3 regions of the Paenibacillus sp. CMM36 genome follow, and region 2 is predicted to be linked to each of the others. Evidence: riboswitches for the same ligand, from Rfam matches in the RefSeq annotation. Region 2 holds a riboswitch; each other region holds the start of a gene.
The links. A riboswitch is a leader RNA that binds a small molecule or an ion and turns the genes downstream of it on or off. The one in region 2 is predicted to bind thiamine pyrophosphate.
Positions count from the first base shown of each region.

Region 1: linked by a shared signal. The riboswitch ahead of tenA (thiaminase II) and the one ahead of ACWA2B_RS07625 (ABC transporter substrate-binding protein) in region 2 are both predicted to bind thiamine pyrophosphate.
Region 3: linked by a shared signal. The riboswitch ahead of ACWA2B_RS19925 (ECF transporter S component) and the one ahead of ACWA2B_RS07625 (ABC transporter substrate-binding protein) in region 2 are both predicted to bind thiamine pyrophosphate.

Region 1 is NZ_JBSEDY010000005.1:89,881-97,241, reverse strand. It holds gene thiE (thiamine phosphate synthase) at 1-665, opposite strand, end outside; gene thiD (bifunctional hydroxymethylpyrimidine kinase/phosphomethylpyrimidine kinase) at 662-1,492, opposite strand; gene thiM (hydroxyethylthiazole kinase) at 1,489-2,331, opposite strand; gene tenA (thiaminase II) at 2,406-3,095, opposite strand; TPP riboswitch at 3,232-3,334, opposite strand; gene ACWA2B_RS12405 (hypothetical protein) at 3,342-3,524, shown strand; gene ACWA2B_RS12400 (AEC family transporter) at 3,513-4,466, opposite strand; gene ACWA2B_RS12395 (NAD-dependent malic enzyme) at 4,540-6,261, opposite strand; gene ACWA2B_RS12390 (glycosyltransferase) at 6,659-7,361, shown strand, end outside.
Region 2 is NZ_JBSEDY010000003.1:57,548-64,908, forward strand. It holds gene ACWA2B_RS07625 (ABC transporter substrate-binding protein) at 266-1,309, opposite strand; TPP riboswitch at 1,503-1,612, opposite strand; gene ACWA2B_RS07630 (pyridoxamine 5'-phosphate oxidase family protein) at 1,883-2,317, shown strand; gene ACWA2B_RS07635 (bifunctional 2',3'-cyclic-nucleotide 2'-phosphodiesterase/3'-nucleotidase) at 2,542-4,644, shown strand; gene ACWA2B_RS07640 (EAL domain-containing protein) at 4,914-5,975, shown strand; gene ACWA2B_RS07645 (zinc-dependent alcohol dehydrogenase family protein) at 6,335-7,348, shown strand.
Region 3 is NZ_JBSEDY010000011.1:61,657-69,017, forward strand. It holds gene ACWA2B_RS19900 (MetQ/NlpA family ABC transporter substrate-binding protein) at 1-658, opposite strand, end outside; gene ACWA2B_RS19905 (methionine ABC transporter permease) at 861-1,532, opposite strand; gene ACWA2B_RS19910 (methionine ABC transporter ATP-binding protein) at 1,525-2,250, opposite strand; gene ACWA2B_RS19915 (energy-coupling factor transporter transmembrane component T family protein) at 2,390-3,181, opposite strand; gene ACWA2B_RS19920 (ABC transporter ATP-binding protein) at 3,156-4,607, opposite strand; gene ACWA2B_RS19925 (ECF transporter S component) at 4,607-5,203, opposite strand; TPP riboswitch at 5,454-5,563, opposite strand; gene ACWA2B_RS19930 (TatD family hydrolase) at 5,607-6,404, opposite strand; gene ACWA2B_RS19935 (polynucleotide kinase-phosphatase) at 6,425-7,361, opposite strand, start outside.

The DNA.
Region 1 (7,361 bases), on a different contig from region 2:
TTTTTGATGCCTAGCACTACCTTTTTCTTTAATTCCTTGACCGTACCTCTAACCTGCTTTGTCTGTGTCACGGCTGAAATCACCGCTACACCATCTGCACCTGCACGTGCGACTTCCTCAACACGGTCGACTGTAATACCTCCGATCCCAACAATTGGCACATCAATTCCCGCTTTACGCATCTCATATAAAATTGCTGGCCCATGTACAGCATGGGCATCATCCTTCGAGAGGGTGGGATAGATTGGCCCGACGCCGAGATAATCAGCACCTTGCAGAATGGCTCGACGTGCTTCCTCAATGGTATGGGCAGAGACGCCTAGAATTCGATTTCCGATTCGCTCGCGGACGGTTTCGGCAGATTCATCGTCCTGACCGATGTGAACACCGTCAGCATCGATTTCAAGAGCCAGCTCCACATCGTCATTGATGATGAAGGGGACACCATCGTGGCGGCACAGTTCCTGTAGCTGGCGCGCAAGTTCGAACATAGGGATACCCGTTAATGCGCCATGGCCTTTTTCCCGGAACTGGACCATGGTTGCCCCGCCAGCCAGAGCCTCCTGCACGACCCAGCCTGGTTCCGCTAGGCAATTCACGCTTCCAAGCACCAGGTACATCTGTAGCTGGCGGCGCACCACCTCTGACAACATTCTGCCGCTCATAGAAGCATCTCCTGACGACGACGGAAGGCCCAATGATTGGTGGGCCCATGTCCCTGTCCAAGCTGCAAAGATTCCTCAATCGCCGCCTGGATGAAGGCTTTGCCATTCGAGATAGCCTCCGGTACAGACATCCCTTTCCCTAATTCTGCGGTAATCGCTGCCGAGAAGGTGCACCCAGTTCCGTGTGTATGGACAGTCCGTACTCGCTTGCCGCTCAGCTCTGTAAAGGCGGTTCCGTCAAAGAGCAGGTCAACAATCTGTTCGCTGCTCTCGCTCTCGTCAGCGTGGCCACCCTTGATCACAACGAATTCTGATCCCATACTGCTAATATGTCTTGCAGCCTCGCGGCGATCCTCCATCGTACGGATGCTGATCCCTGTCAGGGCTTCCGCCTCCGGGATATTCGGTGTAACGACCAGGGCCAAGGGGAGCAGTTCGTCCTTCAAAGCCTGCACCGCTTCCAATTGCAGCAGTTCAGCGCCTCCCTTGGCAATCATCACGGGATCGACGACGACCTTTTTCCAGCCGAACTTTCGGATCTGCTCGCTCACAAGACGGATGATACCCGCATTAAACAGCATGCCAGTCTTCAGGGCATCCACTCCAAGGTCTAATCCTACAGCTTCGATCTGTTCCGCTGTTGCTTCCGGTGGCAGCGGATATACGCCGTGGACCCCTAAAGTATTCTGTACGGTAACGGCCGTAATAGCCGACATACCGTATACGCCAAGCTCTTGAAAGGTTTTGAGATCGGCCTGAATTCCGGCCCCGCCGCCACTGTCCGAACCGGCAATCGTCAGAGCTCTGGGTACACGAACGTCTGTCATCGCGCACCACCTGCTGTGGTTGTTCCGGCTTCACGGACCTTGACATGCCCCTCTAGCGAACCTGTATGTAGTTTGGCGAGCTCGTCGAGAAAGGCAATCTGGAAGCTTCCGGGCCCCAGTTCTGCGGTACGTGCTGCGGCTCGGGAAGCTGCTGCACCGTAAAATGCCAAGCCTGCTGTACCTGCGAGCAGCAGGTTGGGTTCAACAGCTGCAAAGGCACCTAACACAGAGGTCAGCAGGCAGCCTGCTCCGGTTACCTTCGTGAGCAGTACGTCTCCGCCGCTTATCATTCGTGCTTCGGCCCCATCGGTGATGACGTCTTCTTTTCCAGTGATGACAACCATTGTATTGAGCACTCGAGCAGCCCGAATTGCCAGATCGACATGGCCGCTGTCAGCACTGTCACCAGCATCTACGCCTTTAATCTCACGCGCTTCTCCAACAAGATGCGCGACTTCGGCCGCGTTGCCTCGTACCAAGGAGATTTTGACTTCATTCAGGATTCGCAGTGCAGACTCGGTTCTAAAGCTCGTTGCTCCCGCACCGACCGGATCTAGCAGGACTGGAACACCGTGTGCATTTGCTGATTGTCCAGCAATGATCATGGCATCCACCAGTTCGCGGTTCAGCGTACCGATGTTTAATACGACGGCTCCCGCTATTTTTGCCATGTCTGCTACTTCCTCGGGTGCATAGGCCATCACTGGGGAGGCACCCAATGCATACAGGCCGTTGGCGGTAAAGTTGGTGACTACCACATTGGTGATATTGTGAACGAGGGGTTTGCTATTTTGTACCTTCGTTAGGAGATCCGAATAACTTTTTTCCCATGTACTCATCATGATTATCCTCTCTATAGTTGGTGGTTTAACAGGACATTAACCGTACTTCACTCATCGAATTGACAGGCTGACTATTCCAAGACCGCTGCCTGCATCTGGACCGGCCATTCTTCCTGCTTATAAGCCATGTCCCAGAACTTATATTCCAGCTGGCAGCTCAGTATAAAATGCTCAATCATCCGCTCCCGCTCAGCAGCCGTTGCCCCTTCCGCCCAAGCATCTACACGTTCTCGGAACTTGAGTGTTGTATCATCAAGCTGGTCTCCATAAAAGCCAATCCATTCATAGAACGGATGGGACTTATCCGGCTTTACTTCATCTAGCAGCCTGCGGCCAATCTCGGCATACGTCCACATACATGGCAGCAGCACAGCCAAGATCTCGCCCAGGTTGCCCTCATGCGCAACCGTCAGCATGTGCCGGATATAGTGATGAGCCGACGGAGCGAGCGGATATCCCTGCAATTCTTCATAGGTCACCCCTGCGACAGCACAGAAATTTTGATGCGGATGAACCTCGCTGTGGAGAATAAAAGAGATTTGTTCATTAAATACATCCATGTCCTCCCGATTCGTGCATTTGGAGATTGCGATGCCGTATATCCGCATGTAGGCGTTCAAATATTCAAAGTCCTGTTTTACATAGTGAATCAGCTGTCCCCTTGTCAAACTTCCTTCAGCAATACCTCTCACAAAGGGATGCTCAAAAATCGCTTGAAAAATGCCGTCCGCCTGCCGACGGAGTTCTTGTGTAAAACTCAATTTCGCCACCTCCATAAAATTGAAGAGCAAGAAGTCCTGTAAGAATATAATTCCGGAACAACGCTAAAAAGCCGCCCCAGAAAAATGGAGCGGCTTCAACAATAGGCCCAATACGCAAAAAACGCTTGAAACCTTATATACGAAGGCTCCACTTTCCTACGCTAGTACGAACTAGATCAGGTTCAAAGGGTCCAAGATACGTTCTTGTCTCAGCCATAGCGGCTCCCCTAGTGGACTTCTATTCTTTTGACTATTACTGTACATACGTTCATACGCTATGTCAAACATGTCTATCTGGTCAAGGGCCAAACGACAGAGCTGAAGTTCGCTTCCGAGAGGGAAAAAGGCGCTGGAGAAGATCAGTTCCGTCTACACGAAGGAATTCGCGGCAGGCTCCAATGTCCAAATAATCAGCATTTATACCAATAGAGAAATCAGTACTGGGAGTGTAACGAGCGATATGACAGCACTGATGACAAAGGAGGAGGCTGTTTCTGATTCCAGGCTTTCAAAACGGGTGGCGATCATAGCAGCGACTGCTGAACCCGGGAAGGAAACGAGCAGAACTGCCTTCACAGTATCTGCAGACGACAGACCGCACAGGTAGGCGATCAGCAGCATTAATAAAGGCTGTACAATTGTTTTTAACAGTGCGATGGCAAAGGCACTTACACTAAAACTAATGTTGCGTACGCCAATGGTCACTCCGACAGCGAATAAAGCGGCCCCGGACGTAATGTCTCCGATTTGATTCAACGATTTGTTCAACAAATCCGGTGAATGGAAGCCGAACAAGGTCAAAATTACACCAATCAGTGGAACCAGCGCCAGCGGTTCTTTTAATCCATGAAGAATGGAGTCCCAGATTAACCTTCCGAGGTGACCGTTCCGTTCTTTGCCTGAATTCCTGCTGGCTACGGTAGCTATAATGGTAGCCGCCGGGTCAAGGACGGCATTGACTACGATCCCGGTAAGCGCAATCGGAATGGCGACAGCAGCGGAACCGTAGATGGCTCCAAGCACAGGAATGCCCATAAAAGCAAAGGTCGGCTGTGCCGAGTTCAAAGCAAACATGGCGGCATCCTTGACCGACTGCTTCCCCGCAAAGCGGGACAGTAGAAGGAGAACGGTAAAAAAGCCGACAATGCCAATGAACAGGGCCAGCAGGAATGGCCATTGCTCGATGAGCGCTTTCCTGTCCGTTGTCGTAATACCGATGAATAGATGCGCAGGTAGTGCAAATTTGGTAACGAGCGCATTTAGGGTTTTGGAGGAAGAGGCATCAAAGCTTTTGTAATGCCCCGCTAACCACCCTAAAATAATAACGAAAAAAATCGGCACCAAAATATACAAGATATGTCCGACACTCATAGATTGATTCTCCTTGCTTGAACTGACGTATTCTGCCTGTCTGAACAAGGCAATCTCTTTCTTAAATGGAGCATTAGTGAGGGTGATGTATTACGCTTTCCACTGCTTTGACCTTGACATATTCCGGTTTCCACATTGCATCCCGTATAGCTTGTTCAACATTTGAAATGTGTGCCTGAGCTACCTGATCCTGAATCGCTGCTTTCGCTACCGCAACCGCAACAACGTACGAAACATCACGTAATTTTTGGATATGAGGGAGCAACGCACCGCCAGGCTTATTCGAATCTACGCCATTGGCAACGGCATCTGCTGCGGCTGTAAACATCGCAGGGGTAATCCTTTTGGCTTTAACCACAATCGCACCCAGACCCAGTCCCGGGAACACAAAGGCATTGTTCGCCTGTCCAATTTCAAATTTCGTACCGTTATAAGTGACGGGGTCAAAGGGGCTTCCGGTAGCAATTAATGCCTTGCCATCGGTCCACCGTATTAGATCCTCAGGTATAGCTTCTGCAAGATTTGTAGGATTGGACATGGGCATAATGATCGGGCGTTCTACATGCTTCGCCATCTCTTTGATGATCTCTTCAGAAAAGGCACCGGCTACTCCAGAAGTTCCGATTAATATGGTAGGCTTCACCTGACGGATGACCTCCAGCAGCGGTATTTTGCCGTCATCCGACCGCGTCCATGAGCTGACTTCCTCTTTTTTACGTACATACGGTTTCTGATAATCCAGGACATCTTCCATATCGTCCGTTAACAGCCCGCGGTAATCAAAAGCCCAAAAGGACTTGAATGAATCCTCCTCCAAAAGACCATCCGCGATCATAGCGCCCCGAATTTGGTCAGCGTTACCGATCCCTGCTGCTCCTGGGCCGAAGACAAGTACCTTTTGCTCACGCAGCGGAGTCTTGGTGACACCCACCGCCGAAAGAATTGCAGCCAAGGTCACCGCTCCTGTACCTTGTATATCATCGTTGAAGGTGAGTATACTTTGACCGTATTTTCCTATAATATGGCGTGCATTTACGCTACCCACATCTTCCCAATGTAAAAGCGCCTTCGGGAATTGCGCTAACGTTTTGCTGATAAAAGTATCAATAAACTGGTTATAGGCTTCTCCGCGAACCCGTTTATGGCGGTTTCCGATGTACAGTGGATCATTCAGCAACTTTTCATTATTCGTACCTACATCCAGTACAATGGGCAGCACCCGCCCGGGATGAATGCCTGCCGCAGCCGTATACACTGCAAGTTTGCCAATAGCAATGTTAATCCCCCCGACACCCCAGTCCCCAATCCCCAAAATACTTTCGGAATCCGTCACGACGATCAGGTCCACATCCTCGCCGCTCAAACCGGAATTATAGAATGCTTGTCCAATACCGTTCGGATTATCTATCGACAAATATACGCCCCCAGGACGGTTGTACTCGTGACTGTATTCTTGAATCGCAGTTCCTACGGTCGGCGTGTAGACTACGGGCAGCATTTCACTCAAATGATCGGTTAACAGCCGGTAGTAGAGTACGACATTTCGATTATGAAGGTCGTTGAGAGAAGCATTTTTACGCAGCATGGTGGGTTGTGCCAGAAACTGCTGATATGCCCGTACGCTCTGTTTCTCTAATGAAAGGACGGTGGGAGGAAGGATTCCATCCAAACCCAGTTCTTTGCGTTCTTCTTCTGTAAAAGCAACGCCTTTGTTCAAAAGGGGATTTGCCAACACATCCTTCCCCCGTAAAGGAGTAGATAATGACCCATCGCGATTGACATAAAAAGCTTCCATAGAAAGACCTTCCTTCTGTTCATTTACATAACTATTCATAACGAAAGATGACATGTTATCCATAGTATGGACGTGTCAATTTGTTTTATTCGTTTATTTATATATGACAAAATAACCATATTCATTTCTTTCTATTGATCTAAAAGGACTAACTTTCAGTATGGATTCGCTAATTAATACTGAGGATTTTGGTTCTAATGAATCGGGTCTAAATACTCTGTTTTTATCAAATATGAAAATCAGTTATTCTTCTCTTATTCCCTTATATATCATGGAGTGTCAGCTATTTTGTTAAGAAAATATGAAGTATTTGGGCATTAATTTAACCCCTATAAACAAACATTTTTAATTCTTTTTCAACAAAATAGAACTATTCGGAGGAAAAGGAGAGGTTTGTGTGCAGGGACCTATAGCCATTTTTAGCGATAACGACAGGGCTATTGATTATCCCAATGTAATTTATTTTTACCAATATATACAGTGCAAGGACACGGAGGCAGCTTCAGTCTACGAGAACGCATGTTGCTGCTTGATTGATTATAGGGAGCCGGGGGAGGCGGTGCGGAAAGCCAATCAGATCCGCAGCCAATTTCCGCAAATGCCATTGTTACTGGTGACGGATGTAACATTTCCGTTCAGTGATCAGCATATGGTGCAAATCACCGGAGTAGGCCGTTTGCGACTGCTATTTTGGCAAGCCAATGACACCGAAGAAATGCTTTCGGAAATACAAAGCTTGCTCTATCCCGAGTATTCGACCAAAAGCCAACATATTGCATTTATCTTGTCTGTATATAACGAAGAGCAACGTTTTGTTCATGTCAAAACCTTTGCTGAACGACTGCAAGCCTTTATCCGTAGCCATATTATTGAAGGTTCGATTTATCTCATTGATGATGGCAGCCACGATGGCACCCATGCCTTGATTAAAGCGCTGGAGGCAGCAACGGACTTATCCGTAAACCGGATTAATCAGAATCTTAGTCCGCTGCTTCAAACAAGGGAATTGGGACGCAATACACGTAAGGCAGGGACGTATCTGGAAGGGATGCGGACCATTGGTGCGGATTACTACGTATTTGTGGACGCGGACGACTCCT
Region 2 (7,361 bases):
GCTTTAGATACTATGAGACTAAAGAATAAACCAAGTGGAACGAGAACGAAGTGGGCGGAATGGTGCTGTACAAGCGTTAGCGTTCGCTTTAAAAGCTTTCCGTAGGAAAGCTCGCTTCGGAAGCATAACCTCCCCGGATTTCTACATTAATCATAAGTTTTTATTAAGAAATCCGGGGCGGTGGCGATGGGAAGCACCATCCGACTGCGTAGTGGCGCTTCGTTCACTTCTCTAGTTCAGTCTTATTTAGCGTTTTAACAAATGGTCAGCGCTTGGGCAAGAAGTCGTTTGTGAAGGCCTTATCGACTTCCAAAGGCTTGCTGAGCAGCTTGCGTTCGTACATCCAGTCCGAATAGTTTTGCCATACCTCCGCTTTTTGCACGCCCCATTGCGCGGCATCATCCTGATAACGTGGGCTTAGCCATTTTTGGCTGGCAAGTACCAGTTTTTTATCCAGCTCCGGTACAGCTTTGCTTAAGATGTCCGCGGCTTCTTCCGGATGGGCGATAGTGTATTCATAGCCTTGTGCGGTAGCATCCATGAACGCTTTAACCAGCTCGGGATCATTTTTTATCGTTTGTTCGTTGCTCACAATTACAGGTGTATAGTAATCGAGGCTTTTGGAATAATCTTTTACATACAGCATATCCAGAGGCTCACCTCGAAGCTGGGCCTCAATTCCGGTCCATGCGTAGAAAATCCAGGCAAAGTCGATATCCCGCTTCACGGCTGTAAAATAGTCTGCATTGCCCATGTTGACGATCTTCACTTTGCTCACATCGCCTTTGTCTGAATCCATGATGGATTTCATGACCGCTTCTTCTACGGGAGAGCCCCAACCGCCGTATTTTTTACCTTCAAAATCTTTCGGGCTTTTAATTCCGCGATCTACCGGGGCTGCGAAGCCTGAGGTATTATGCTGAATCACCGCAGCGATGGATACAAGCGGCACACCTTGCGTGCGGGCCTGTGTGACGCCTTCTTGGTAGCTGATACCAAAAGGTGCAGCATTAGAAGCAACCATTTGATCGGCTCCGCCTGAACCAGGTTGAACAATTTGGACATTCAAACCTGCTTTTTCGTAAAATCCTTTGTCCTTGGCGACATAGAGTCCCGTATGATTCGTATTGGGTGTCCAGTCGAGCACGATTTTAACATCTTTGAGCCCCTTTGCCGGAGTAGACGTTTGAGTGTCGGTAGCGGAAGCTGCTTCTTGGGATGTAGGGGGACTTCCACCGCAAGCGGTCAGGGTCAGGGCCATGAGCCACAGACTGATCAGTCCCAGGCTTAATATTTTCATGCGCTTCATCGTTAGTGTTCTCTCCTTTAATTACCCGTTATCCGTCCAATCAGACAGCTTAAGTTTCCCATTTTCATAAAAATAACATCTGCCGGACGTGATCTTTCCAACAACTTAATCTTCAACAAAAAAAGCGCCCCGAGTTTCCGGGACGCTTGCGCTTGTATATACCAAAGTAAGGGATGGTCCTATGTAAAAAAGGCACATCTTGCTTAAGCATTCCTACGCTGGCATTACCCAGATCAGGTTGTAAGGGTCAGTGTCTTGGGACACACTCTCAGCCGGCCGATTCCAGCACCCCTGGCATTGTATGGTTTAATGGGTTCATTTATTCGGGTTTACTACGACGATTATATGCTTTGAATGCGGGTCTGTCCAGCATGAAGGGAGAGATAACGGTTCATTTGCCGAACGACAGGGTACACTTTTACTGTGAGCTTTGATCTGAAAATGAGTATGAATCAATCCGATTCGATCCGGTCATGTTATTTTCAGAACAGCTGCGCAGGTAGGTTCAGATGGGCTGGTGCCCAATGGCATGGCCGTAGAGAATTCTAATTCGTGAAAAGGAGTTGTTGTACTGTGGGTAAAACGGAAACATTGGATCGCAACCAACTGGAACAAGCCATTGTGAAGGCTTTGGATAACAACAAATTTTGTTCGTTAGGTACGGTAGAGGGTGGCAAACCGAAAGTACGCTATATGGCCCTTTTTAACGATGGAATGAACATTCATCTGGCGACAGATCGCAAAACGCATAAAGTGGATGAGCTAAAGGACAATCCGAATGCTTATCTGCTGCTGGGTTATGAGGTTGGCGGTACGAAGGAAGTTGTAGAAGTGGAGGCTACCGTCCAGATTACAGCTGATGAGGGGCTGCGCAAACAAGTGTGGAACGATTCCTTGAAGGAATGGTTCTCCGGACCGGATGATCCCGATTATGTCATTCTGGACGTGAATCCGACTCGCATTGAGTATGTGGGTCAGCAAACGGAGCGCCAGGTGTGGAAGAAATAATACGAATATAAATGGATAAACCAGTGAATCTCCGAGTTTTTATTAGGAGGTTTGCTGGTTTTTTTATGTTTGAGAAAAATAATTATTTTTTCATAAATAATTTTAAGTAAATGACTACTCTTTTGTCTGGCGTTGGATTAAAATAGAAATGGTGGGTTCAAGGCTTACATATATGTGCAAAAGTATGTATATGAGGCATACACCTTAATGAGGAGGGGTATATTTTGTTATTTCGTAAAAATTGGTTTAAAGGGTTTACAGCAGCAGTTGTAGCTTGTAGCATGCTGGTGTTTTCAGCCGCTCCATCCTGGGCAGCTATTGATTCTCGTGATAGCGCTACGGTGAATTTGCGGATCATGGAAACAACGGATATTCACGCGTCCCTGATGAACTACGATTACTATTCGGACAAAGAAACCAACGAATATGGCTTGGTTAGTACAGCTAGTTTGATCCAGAAGGCACGTAGTGAAACAAGAAACAGTATGCTGTTCGATAATGGTGATTTGCTGCAGGGCAACCCATTAGGCGATTATATGGCCCGCAACAAAACCTTTGAGAAAGAAGGCGGTGTCCATCCGGTCTACAAGATGATGAACCTGATGGGCTATGATGCAGCTACAGTGGGCAACCATGAATTCAACTACGGTCTCGACTTTCTGGACAAATCGCTCAAGGGAGCTGATTTTCCTTATGTAAATGCGAACGTTTATGTTGATAAAGGGGGCCAAGCTACTAAAAATTATTTTACCCCTTATCAGATTCTTGATAAAACAGTAACGGACGAGAAGGGCGAAGAGCATACACTCAGAGTGGGTGTGATCGGTCTGGTCACACCTCAAATTATGCAGTGGGATGAAGCCAATTTGAAGGATAAAGTCGTTACGAAGGATATTGTGGAAACGGCGAAAAAGTTTATTCCTCAAATGAAGACGGAAGGTGCTGACATTATTGTCGTGCTTGCGCATACCGGTTATGAGGATGTGCCACAAACGCCACTGATGGAGAATGCCGTTAAGTATTTGAGCCAGGTGGACGGAATTAACGCTATTCTGTTTGGGCATGCTCATAAATCTTTCCCTGGCCCTGATTTTAAAGATATGAAGGGTGTAGATCTGGATAAGGGAACCATTAATGGCGTACCAGCCGTGGAAGCCTCCTCATGGGGCAAGGATCTGGGTATCATTGACCTGAGCCTAGAAAAGAAAAATCGCGAGTGGAACGTGACTAACTCTCAATCTCAAGTGCGTCCGGTTGTGAGCACCACTAATCAGACTGTGCAGTTTATCCCTGAATTTAAACTGATTGATGCGGTCAAAGAAGAGCATCAAGGAACGCTGGATTATATTCGCCAGCCTGTAGGAACAACGACGGCGCCAATTACCAGTTATTTTGCATTAGTGCAGGACGACCCTTCCATTCAAATTGTGACGAATGCACAGAAATGGTATGTTCAAAACCATCTCAAAGGAACTGAATACGAAAAACTTCCAGTATTGTCGGCAGGCGCTCCATTCAAGGCCGGCGGTCGAAACGGAGCCGAGTATTACACTAATATTCCTGAAGGTACGGTAGCGATTAAAAACGTGTCCGACCTGTATGTGTACCCGAACACGGTTCATGCTGTAGAAGTGACCGGTGCTGAAATTCAGGAATGGCTGGAGTGGTCTGCGGGTCAGTTCAACCGTATTGATCCAAAGCAAACTGAGGAGCAATCGCTGATCAACAAAGATTTCCCAACCTACAATTTCGATGTCATTGACGGTGTGAATTACCAGATTGATGTAACGCAGCCTGCACGATATGATGCCAAGGGAACTATTATTGATTCTTCAGCGCATCGTATCAAGGATCTGCAATACAATGGGAAGGCTATTGATCCTGCACAGAAATTTATCGTAGCCACCAATAACTATCGTGCTTCCTCATCCAAACTGGCCAACCCAGATGGCAAACGAATTGTGATGGCAGCACCGGATGAAAGTCGTCAAGTCGTTGTTGACTATATCCGTACGAACGGAACGATTAATCCATCGGCGGATGGCAACTGGTCTATTGCTTCTTTTGGTCAGGCAAAGGTTACTTTCGAGTCCTCTCCTGATGCCAAAGACGTGCTGGCAGGCAATCAACAAATTTCATACTTGAGCAGCGCGGCAGACGGTTTTGCCAAATACAGCTTAAAAGCTGGCGCTAAGCCTAGTACAGCAACGACTTCTGTAAAGGAAGCTGTGGCTCCCGCGAAAGCAACAGCAAAGCCAGCTGTTAAAACGACCAAACCGGCGGTTGTTAAACCAGCTAAAACAACAAAGCCAAAGGCATCCAAATAACTTCGAATTTTAGTTTTCGTTTAATATCAGAATGAAGCAGCAAGTCTCTTTAACCAAGAGATTTGCTGCTTTTTTTAATATCAAAAAACAGCCCCGAATTATTATGAGTGTAAAAAGGTTTTGTTTTTGTCGAATATGTACTTAAGTCCTAAGTTATCGTTAAAAAAAGCTGCTTTTTTGTAAAAAAACGTAATTATATAGTACTTTTGTTCTAGTTATTTGTGATATAATGGTGAAAAAACCGGAAAATTGTTCCGAGGAGGACCATTATGACATGCAGCAATTGCAGCATCATATTACCTATAAAGGATCAAGGATTGCTTAGAATTAGGTATTCCAGGGTGTCGCTTACTCCAGCATTAGATGGTTTGGGTATGCTATCGGAACAAATGAAGCAGCAACATGAGCGTGAGGGCGGCATAGAGTTTCGCTATGAGAGCCGTTCAGAGTTGGAACAGCTGGTTAACGGACTGGCTCGTCTGCCGCAGGAATACTTGAACCATATACAAGTTGTGGTGACTGGCTTGCATCATGTCGAAGGATATGAGGACTGGCTTTTATTTAGTCAATTGCAAGCCAGACTGCAACATCCGGATATCGTGAGTATTATTAAGGATCAAAGTTTTTCCAGCCATATGCAGCCTATTGTTGACCACAAGCTGGATATTATCGGGTTTGAGTTTTTGCTGCGTCCGTCACATGCGGAAAGACCTTTTCAGCCTTTCCGACTGTTTGAAATCGCCCGTGAAGCTGGCTTGCATGCTCATCTGGATCGCTCGGCTCGTTTTTCCGCTATTGAAAAAAGTGCAACATGCCTTCCGGCGGGGATTAAACGTTTTATTAACTTTCTCCCTTCCACCATTTATAATCCGGCTTATTGCTTGAATCACACCTTTGAGACGATTGATCGGTTATCCATGAGTACGAAGGATTTTGTATTTGAGGTCGTAGAAACGGAAGAGATAGACGACCTTAATTTTTTGCATCATATCTTTGAGCAGTATCGTAATCGAGGAGTTTCAGTTGCCCTGGACGATGTGGGGGCAGGCTATTCTACGACAGAGCTTATGAATTGCCTTCAGCCGGATTATGTCAAAATTGACCGTAGTATAATTGACGGCTGTCATAGTAACAGTAATCAGAAGCGGCAAATCACAGGAATTGTAGAATCGGCTTTTCGTTTTGGAGGCCAAGTGTTGGCTGAAGGAGTAGAGCAGATAGAGGATTTTGAATTTTGTCGTGAAGCAGGTGTGTCACTGGCTCAGGGTTATTTGTTTGGAAAGCCGGAGCCCGGTCCGCCCTCCAATTTTATGCTTAGCAGCGTAATATAGTCAGGAACAAATTTAAGTAGATGTAGTTTATAAAAATTGGAGCTTAAATAAGGCTGTCGTATAAGCATTAATGTAAAAAACGCGAGTGCAGAGGTTATTTCACCCCTGCAACTCGCGTTTTTTGGTCATGCTTGCCCACCTGAACAAGCTCTGGCAAGCAAAGCCATCCAGTCTCCAATTTTACTTGGTAAGGGACGTTAAAAGCCCGGAAGCAGTTTACGACCGTTTTTTTTAAAAGTAAAGATTGACGTTTTGAAGACAATTGGATACAGTGTACTATATAGGAAACATTGTTTCCTTGGTGATACGCTGTATCTATATTAGGTAAAAGGTTTAACAATACAGGGAGGACAACCAAAATGAAAGCAGTGCAACTGAAAAACGGTTTTGGCTTTGAAGAGTTAACCTTGACGGAACTTGACACACCGGTGCCTGGACGGCTGGAAGTTCTGATCCGCATAAGGGCAGCGTCCCTCAATTACCGTGATTTGGTAGTTATCAACGGAGTCATGCCGATCGGCATTCAATTTCCCTTCATTCCGTTATCCGATGGAGCGGGTGAAATTGTAGCTGTGGGCGAAGGGGTGACAAAATTTCAGGTTGGACAAAGGGTAGCGGCAAATTTACAACAGAAATTCATTGGCGGGAGCACGAGAGCGGAGGTCTTAAAGGACAGTCTGGGAGGCCCGCTCAGTGGAGTGGCGGCTGAATATATCGTTCTGCATGAAGAAGGGGTCGTCGCCATTCCGGATCATCTATCTTGGGAGGAGGCTTCCACTTTGCCGATTGCGGCATTAACCGCATGGAGCATGCTGATGGAATCCGGTGGGCTACGAGCGGGAGATACGGTGCTCTTGCAAGGAACAGGCGGTGTTTCCATCTTTGGGCTTCAATTCTCTCTGATGGCGGGAGCACGGGTAATTATCACATCGAGCAGCAATGACAAGCTGGAACGGGCAAAGGCTCTCGGCGCATGGCAGACAATCAACTATTCGGAGGTTCCAGAGTGGGATAAGGTAGCTCTGGAGCTGACAGACGGCGGAGTCGACCATGTCCTGGATGTAGGGGGAGCGGCAACAATGGCGCAATCCATCAATGCACTTCGTACCGGAGGGACTGTGAGCATGGTCGGATTCTTATCGGGCTTGACCATTCCTGAGTTCGATGTCACTAGCATTTTGCAGAAGGCTGCAACGATTCGCGGTAGCCAGGTTGGTAACCGGGAACATTTCGAAAACATGAATCGTGCCATTTCCCGCCATCGTTTACATCCTGTCATCGACCGGGTATTCCCGCTCAGCCGAATCGGCGAAGCCTTCGCACTTTTGGCTGAAGGAAAACAGTATTTCGGTAAAATCGTCGTTCAAATATAAATGAGCATTTTGC
Region 3 (7,361 bases), on a different contig from region 2:
CATATGCGGGATACATGGCAGCCATGTCCACATCATCCAGTGAGCGCGCCAGCATCAACAAATCCACTTCTTTAAACACAAACTTTTTCTTATTCTCAATAATATCAGCCTGTGTAGCATTATAGCCTACACCTTCTTTAAGCTTGATCAAACCGTTTTGCTCCATCATTACCAAAGAACGTCCTGTATTGGCCGGGTCATTGGCAATGGCAATAGTCGCACCTTCGGGCAGGTCTTTAACGTTCTTGTATTTTTTGGAGTACGCACCATAAATGGCGTTGTAAATTGGTTTTATCGCTACCAAATCAGACTTGTTGCTTTCATTATATTGTTGCATAAAAGGAGCATGCTGAAAGAAGTTAGCATCCACTTCATGGCTTGCCAATGCGTTGTTCGGTTGGATATTGTCTGAAAGCACGACGATTTCCAGATTGACTCCGTCCTGTTTAAGCAGCGGCTTCACGATATCCAGCACATCTGTCATCGGTGGGATGAGCGTCGCTATTTTCAGGGTCACTTCTTTTTGGGAAGTCGCTTCTTTGGACTGTGTTTCTTGTGCAGCCTGCTTTTGACCACCGCATCCGGCAACCAGTAGCATAACGACAGCAAATAGTGTAAGTAATTTCAAGTTCGTTTTCATGTTGTTTTTCCGACTCATTCGATGTGGAACCTCCAAAATTAGTTGTGATCGGGAAGATAAAAATGAGTTACAGCATAGCCGCTTCGCGTGCAGATTGTTCTTCCGATCGCTGACGCTTCTCCAGAACAATTCTGCCCGCTCCGCTTTGGAGGCACTGTAAAGTCATTTTTATTTCCCATAGTGGGCGGTGCAAGTGTTAATGAAGAGATTCATAAACCATTTACCGCTTGTCGATCCGGCGGGATATGGTGCTTCCGGTGAACTGGATCGTTTGTACGAAAATAATCATGACGACGATGGTGAACGCCATCAAGCCTGTTTCAAAACGCTGGTAACCGTAGCGGATGGCAAAATCGCCTACCCCGCCGCCACCCACAATGCCCATCACCGTGGAGTAGGAGATGAAGCTAATGGTGGACGTGGTCAAACCCAGTACAAGCCCAGAACGAGCTTCCACGTACAGAAATTTGAAGATAAGCTGAAGAGTGGATGCCCCCATAGAAGTAGCGGCTTCAATTACACCCTTCGGCACCTCAAGCAATGATTGCTCCACCAGCCTCGAATAATAGGCGATGGCCACCACTGACAAGGGAACCGTAGCAGCCATCGTACCCAGCGCCGTCCCTACGACCAGACGTGTAAATGGAATCATAAACACGACGAGCAGCAAAAACGGGAACGAGCGGATGACATTGACCACACTGTTCAATAGGGTGAACAGCAGTCGATTTTCATATTTTTGCCCTTTGCCGCACAAATACAAAATCGTTCCTGCCGGAAGCCCTAACAGTACAGCTGCTGCGATAGAAATCCCCACCATAATAAACGTCTCTGCGATGGCTTTCCATATCTCAGACTGATATTGCGCAATGATGTTCAGCATTTCATTCATCAGCTTCACCTGCTTTCGCTGTTGAACCTACCGCAGCGTCAGCTACACGTTGCGTGGAAAGCAGCTGTCCATCCCGCATTTCTGATACATGGGTACAAATGTTGCGTACCACGTCCATATCGTGCGTTACAATTACAATGGTAACTCCCAGTTCACGGTTGATCTCCCGTAACACGCCCAGAATATCCGCGGTCGTCTGCGGATCAAGCGCCGAGGTCGGCTCATCACACAGCAGCACCGCAGGTCGATTCGCCAGCGCTCTGGCTATCGCTACACGTTGCTTTTGGCCTCCGCTCAATTGTGCCGGATACTGTTCTGCTTTATCAGCTAAACCGACGAATTGCAGGCATTCGCGCACACGTTCTGCTCTCTCTTTTTTCGCGACACCTGCCAGCTCCAACGGCATTGCTACATTTCCACTGACCGTCCGATTGTGAACAAGATGATAATGCTGAAAAATCATCCCTATGGATCGCCGCGCTTCACGGAGACGTTTTTCCGGCATGCGAGTCAGATCTTCCCCGTTCACAACCACGTTTCCCTCATCCGGCCTTTCCAATACATTCATCAACCGGAGCAAGGTAGACTTACCGGCACCGCTGGCACCTATAATACCGTGGATTTCCCCCTTCTCCACTTGAAGGGACACGGATTGAACCGCATGAAATTGGCCGCTTGAGGTGGTATAATGCTTGTTTACCTGATGCAGCGTAATCATGAAACCTGGCCTCCTGATGATCCATTTCTCAGGGAAAATGTAATAAGCCCGCCAGCCCAGGCGGGTCTGTACGAGCCGTCAATTCCCATTGCATTAATATACCACAGAGCAGAAAACGGGCAAAGCCTTTTGACAACAATTAACGTACATCCCACACCCCTACATAAGGAAAGCAAATCCCAAGTCCCCAAGCCAGCGTAAGCATGACGACAAAATAGAATATGAATACAATATCTATAGCCGAATAGCCGATCGCATAATAATACGTTCGCTTGGTTTCATTGGTAAAACCCTTGGCTTCCATAGCAATAGCAATGCGCTGGGCACGCCGAATACTTTGAGCGAGTAGCGGAATCGCATACCTGCGAAGCGTGGCATACATATTCCATTTGGACACATGCTGATGTAAACCTCGAATACGGTGGGCTTGTCTCAATGCCTGGAATTCCTCCACCATCATAGGCATCAACCGCATGGCTGCCAAAAAGCTGTATGCATACTTCGGAGGGAGCTTCCATTGCTGCATCAGTGAATAAAAAAGGTCCACTGGACGAGTCGTTAAACCAAACAACAAACCTACCGCAGCCATACTCAGCGCACGAAAGCCCAGATGCATGCCTCGGTAAAAGCTTTCCTGCGTCACATGGATCAAGCCCCATGTCCACCAGGTCGTCACCCCTTTGCCGAACATCATCATGCCCGTTGAAGTTGAAATAAACACCAATATAAAGGGAGACCCGTATAGCAGCAGCCTCTTCCATGGATGGCCTGACCAGACAAGCAGCAACAGCATAGCACACGCAACATTAAACATGACATTCGGATCATGAATGACTATAACGACCACAAACAGGATGGAAAACATCACGAGCTTTAGGCCCGGATTCACGCGATGCAGCCATGTTTTATGATGGGGAAAGGACAGGTTCATACTGTAGTTCCCCTTTCTGAATCCGCCATGTATCGGTACAATATCGACGGACAATTTCCGGGTCATGGGTGACCATCACAATGGCCGTGCCTGCCGCTCTCAGCTGCTCCAACATATCCAGCATGACAAAGGTATTACGCGCATCCTGCCCAAAGGTCGGTTCATCGAGCAGCAGCACTTCCGGCTCACGAATCATAGCCGTAGCAATACTCAACCGCCTTTTTTGGCCTAACGAAAGCTGATACGGATGCCGCTCGTCCAGCCGCTCCAGTCCGAACTGTACGAGCATCCGATCGACCCGTTCCCGGCACTGTTCAACAGTATACAAGCTCTTGGGTAACGAATACTCTAGTTCCTTTCGTACGGTATGCGCTACAAATTGCAGCTCGGGATTTTGAAACGCGAACCCGATACGCTCTGCCAGTTGTTCTGTACTGCCTGCCTCAATTCCGCGCACGCTATAACGTCCCTGTGTGCGAAGTAAGCGCATCATGGAGAGCAGTAGCGAGCTTTTGCCAGCCCCGTTTTCACCAACCACGCCAATCCAGTCGCCAGGCTTCACCTGCGCATGCTCCACATAAATCACTGAACTTAAACCGCGGAGGCCGCTAAAATGTTCCAGCTCCAGCACATCAGTCCCCGCACCATTCTGTTGCGTCACTGCTTCACTCCAACGTGGCGAAGACGCTTCATTCCATACTCCCGGATACCACACGCCGTACTCGGACAATGCCTGCCGGTGCACATGAAATACTTCTTGGGCCCTTCCATCTGCAATGATCTCCCCTTGAGCAGAAAGCACCACAATCCGATCCACATCATGGACAATTTCATTAATTTTATGCTCCACAATCACCAGTGTCTGGTCTACCGAAATGTTGCGAATGGTATCCCACACCTGTGTAGTGCCTTCCTCGTCCAACAAAGCCGTGGGCTCATCCAGAAAAAGCACTTCTGGCTCCATAGCCAGCACAGACGCAATCGCCAGCCGCTGCTTCATTCCCTGTGACATGCTGCCAATGGGCATATGTATATCATCCGTCGATAGACCCACCTGTATCAGCAGCTCGCGAATACGGGATCGCATCTGCTCCCGGGGAACCTGATTATTTTCCAACACAAAAGCCAGTTCCTCATCTGCATATGACATACAGAACTGCGTATCAGGATCTTGAAATACAATACCTGAGACACTTGGGATTACAGCAGCATCGCATTTCATAGGCACTTCTATCGTGCGTGGAATCAGACCGCTTAACACTTGGAGCAGTGTTGATTTACCGCATCCACTCGGTCCCAGTAGCAGCAGCTTTTCCCCCTTGCGGACAGACAAAGACATATTGTGAAAAAGCAGCTCTTGCTCACCGGGGAATTTCAACCGTAGCCGGGTGATCGAAGCCACCACATCTTCGGTTGCCCGGCTCATCAATCCAGCCCCTTATAATCTTGTTCCGTTGCAGGCCTCAAACTTCGCGTGACTCCGGTTACCTCCAATGCCTTAGCCAGATAGAACGCGAATACCCCGGCAATCACAATACTGCCAATCATCCGAAATCCAATATACAAAACATAGTTCCAAGTCGATAGCTGATCAATATACCCGTAGCTGAAGTCTAAAATCAGAGAAGTGACAGCCGCCCCAGCCGCAGCTAGCGAAGCAACCCACAGGTTTGCGTTCCGATACAGAAAAGCCGCAAAAAACAGCTCCGCTCCCAAGCCTTGCAGCAGGCCATAGTACAAGGTGGACATACCCCATTCGCTTCCCAAAAAAGCACTGACCGTTGCCGCTGCCACCTCTGCCAAAATCGCAACACCCGGCTTGCGAATGATGAGATAAGCAAACGTACCTGCCATAAACCACATGCCATACATCAGTTGCTCGGCGTGTAGACCCAATGGTTTCATCAAATCATAGGCAGGTCCCCATATTTTGTAGATCAACCCGAACACAACAGCGATCACAATCGTGACCAAAATATCCGTCAGTTTCAACCCTTTGGACGCTCTTACAGCAGTATTCATTATTGCGTGCTCCCCTTTTTCCTTATAGTTGGCCTCTTGGCCATGAAAAAAAGCTTGTCTGGAGCTGAATCTCCAGGCAAGCTTTATGCGCAGTAAAAGGTGAAGCACCATACAAAACATCATTCGTCGATATGCCTTATATAACCAGTAGTCTAAACTACTACACTGATACCCAGCCAAGTCAGGATCAAGGTAAAATGCTAGGACATACATTGAATCTATCGACAACCGCAAAAAAAAGCGGCATTCCTGTATAGTGTTCTTGGTTTCTCTACGCTGGCATTACCCAGATCAGATTTCACGGTCAGTGGCAAGGGCCACCCTCTCAGCCTGACTTTCTCAAGCTCCCGACAATGCTTTTTAATTCACTATAATATATACCACATCTATGGCTTTGACAATCCTATAATCCGAAGAAACGTTTAGCCGTTTCCGTCGTCGCGATTTCGATCTCCATCATGCTTCGACCTGTACATTCGGCTATCGTAGCAGCAATGTGAGCGAGATACATGGGCTCATTACGCCCTTCTTTAGGCTTCACAGGCAAATTACGCGGGGTCAAAAATGGAGCATCCGTTTCAATCATCAGACGGTCCAAGGGAATATCTCTGACCAGTTCACGCAGATGCTTCCCCCGCCGTTCGTCGCAAATCCAGCCGGTGATTCCGATATACAGTCCCATTTCTACATACGTACGCAATTCCTGTTCCGTGCCGGTAAAACAATGCACTACCGCTTTATCGACAAGCCCTTGATACTCCCGAAGCATAGCGACAAAGTCCTCATGTGCATCTCGTTCATGCAGAAATAACGGCATTTTCAGCTCACCCGCCAGTTGGATTTGCTCGACAAACCATCGGCGCTGCACATCACGTGGCGAAAAATCACGGTTATAGTCCAATCCGCATTCCCCTATGGATACGACCTGCGGCTGACCCGCCAACTGGCGGAGCTGCTGAATCGTGTCTGCACTGCAGTCTTTGGCATCATGGGGATGCACGCCAGCTGTCGCATACAGCTTGCCCGGATAACGCGCTGCATACTGAGAAGCTTCCCGACTGCTGCGGACACTGGTCCCGGTAATAATCAGCGGTGAAATCCCTACAGCCGCGGCTCTCTCTACCACCTGTTCCCGATCTGCATGAAACGAACGATGCATCAAGTTCACACCAATATCAATTAACGGTGTACCCCTTTCCATCTCAATCCCTCCCTCGCAAACTACAATCTTGGATCAATCGGCTCTGATTCCAGAGATAGTGCGGCAAGGACGCATTCATGAATACGATCTACCGTATCCTTGCGGACAAAACGTTCCACGCCTTCCATACCAAGCGCTCCTTCCATCAGGGCATGACGCTCCTTTTTGTTCGTTCGACGCTGCTTCAGACGCTTTAAATTCTCAGGGGCAAGATAATCCATACCGTAAATGATGTGCAAATACTTCCGGCCTCTCACCTTGATTGCAGGCTGAATCATCTTGTCCCGATTTTTCATCAAAAAGCGTTCCGGCTTGATCACAATCCCCTCATGACCATCCTCTGTCATCTCGTTCCACCAACGAATGACCTCTTCCTCGCTTGCTTCGTCCGTGATCACGCGATACTCTGTCTCCATAAACAGGGAAGACAGCCCAGCCAGCTCCCGGTTTTGCTCCATATGCCAAATATGAGAATGGTCGAAAAAAGTCTTTCCGCTGTGTGCCAGCGTATGAAACGGTGCGATACGAATCTCATCCAGACCGTCCACATCCCAGCAATATTTTTGAAAAGCCTCTTGAAACGTCACGGCATTCGCGTACTTCTGTTCCATTTCCTCCAACCAGTCTCCAACCTCTCGGCCCGCAACCTTCGCCTGCTTCAGCTTGTCTACCAGCTTACTGCGATCCAGCAGAGCTGCTTCACCCACATGCGCATACTGTGCAGCAATCAATTCCCGAGCCTTGAGATTCCACGGTACAATTTCCGCATCCAGCAACACAAAATCCGTCTGGTTCCGTTCAAAATATCCGGCAGTCCGTAGATCCACATTCAGCTTTTCCAGCACTTGCTTCCCAAGGCTTTGTTCAAAGAAAGCTCTCCCGCTCCGACTGTAGATCGTGCCCAATGTCGGGTAGCCTACATACTCGACAGCGGCCTGTTCGTTTTTGAATAATAGC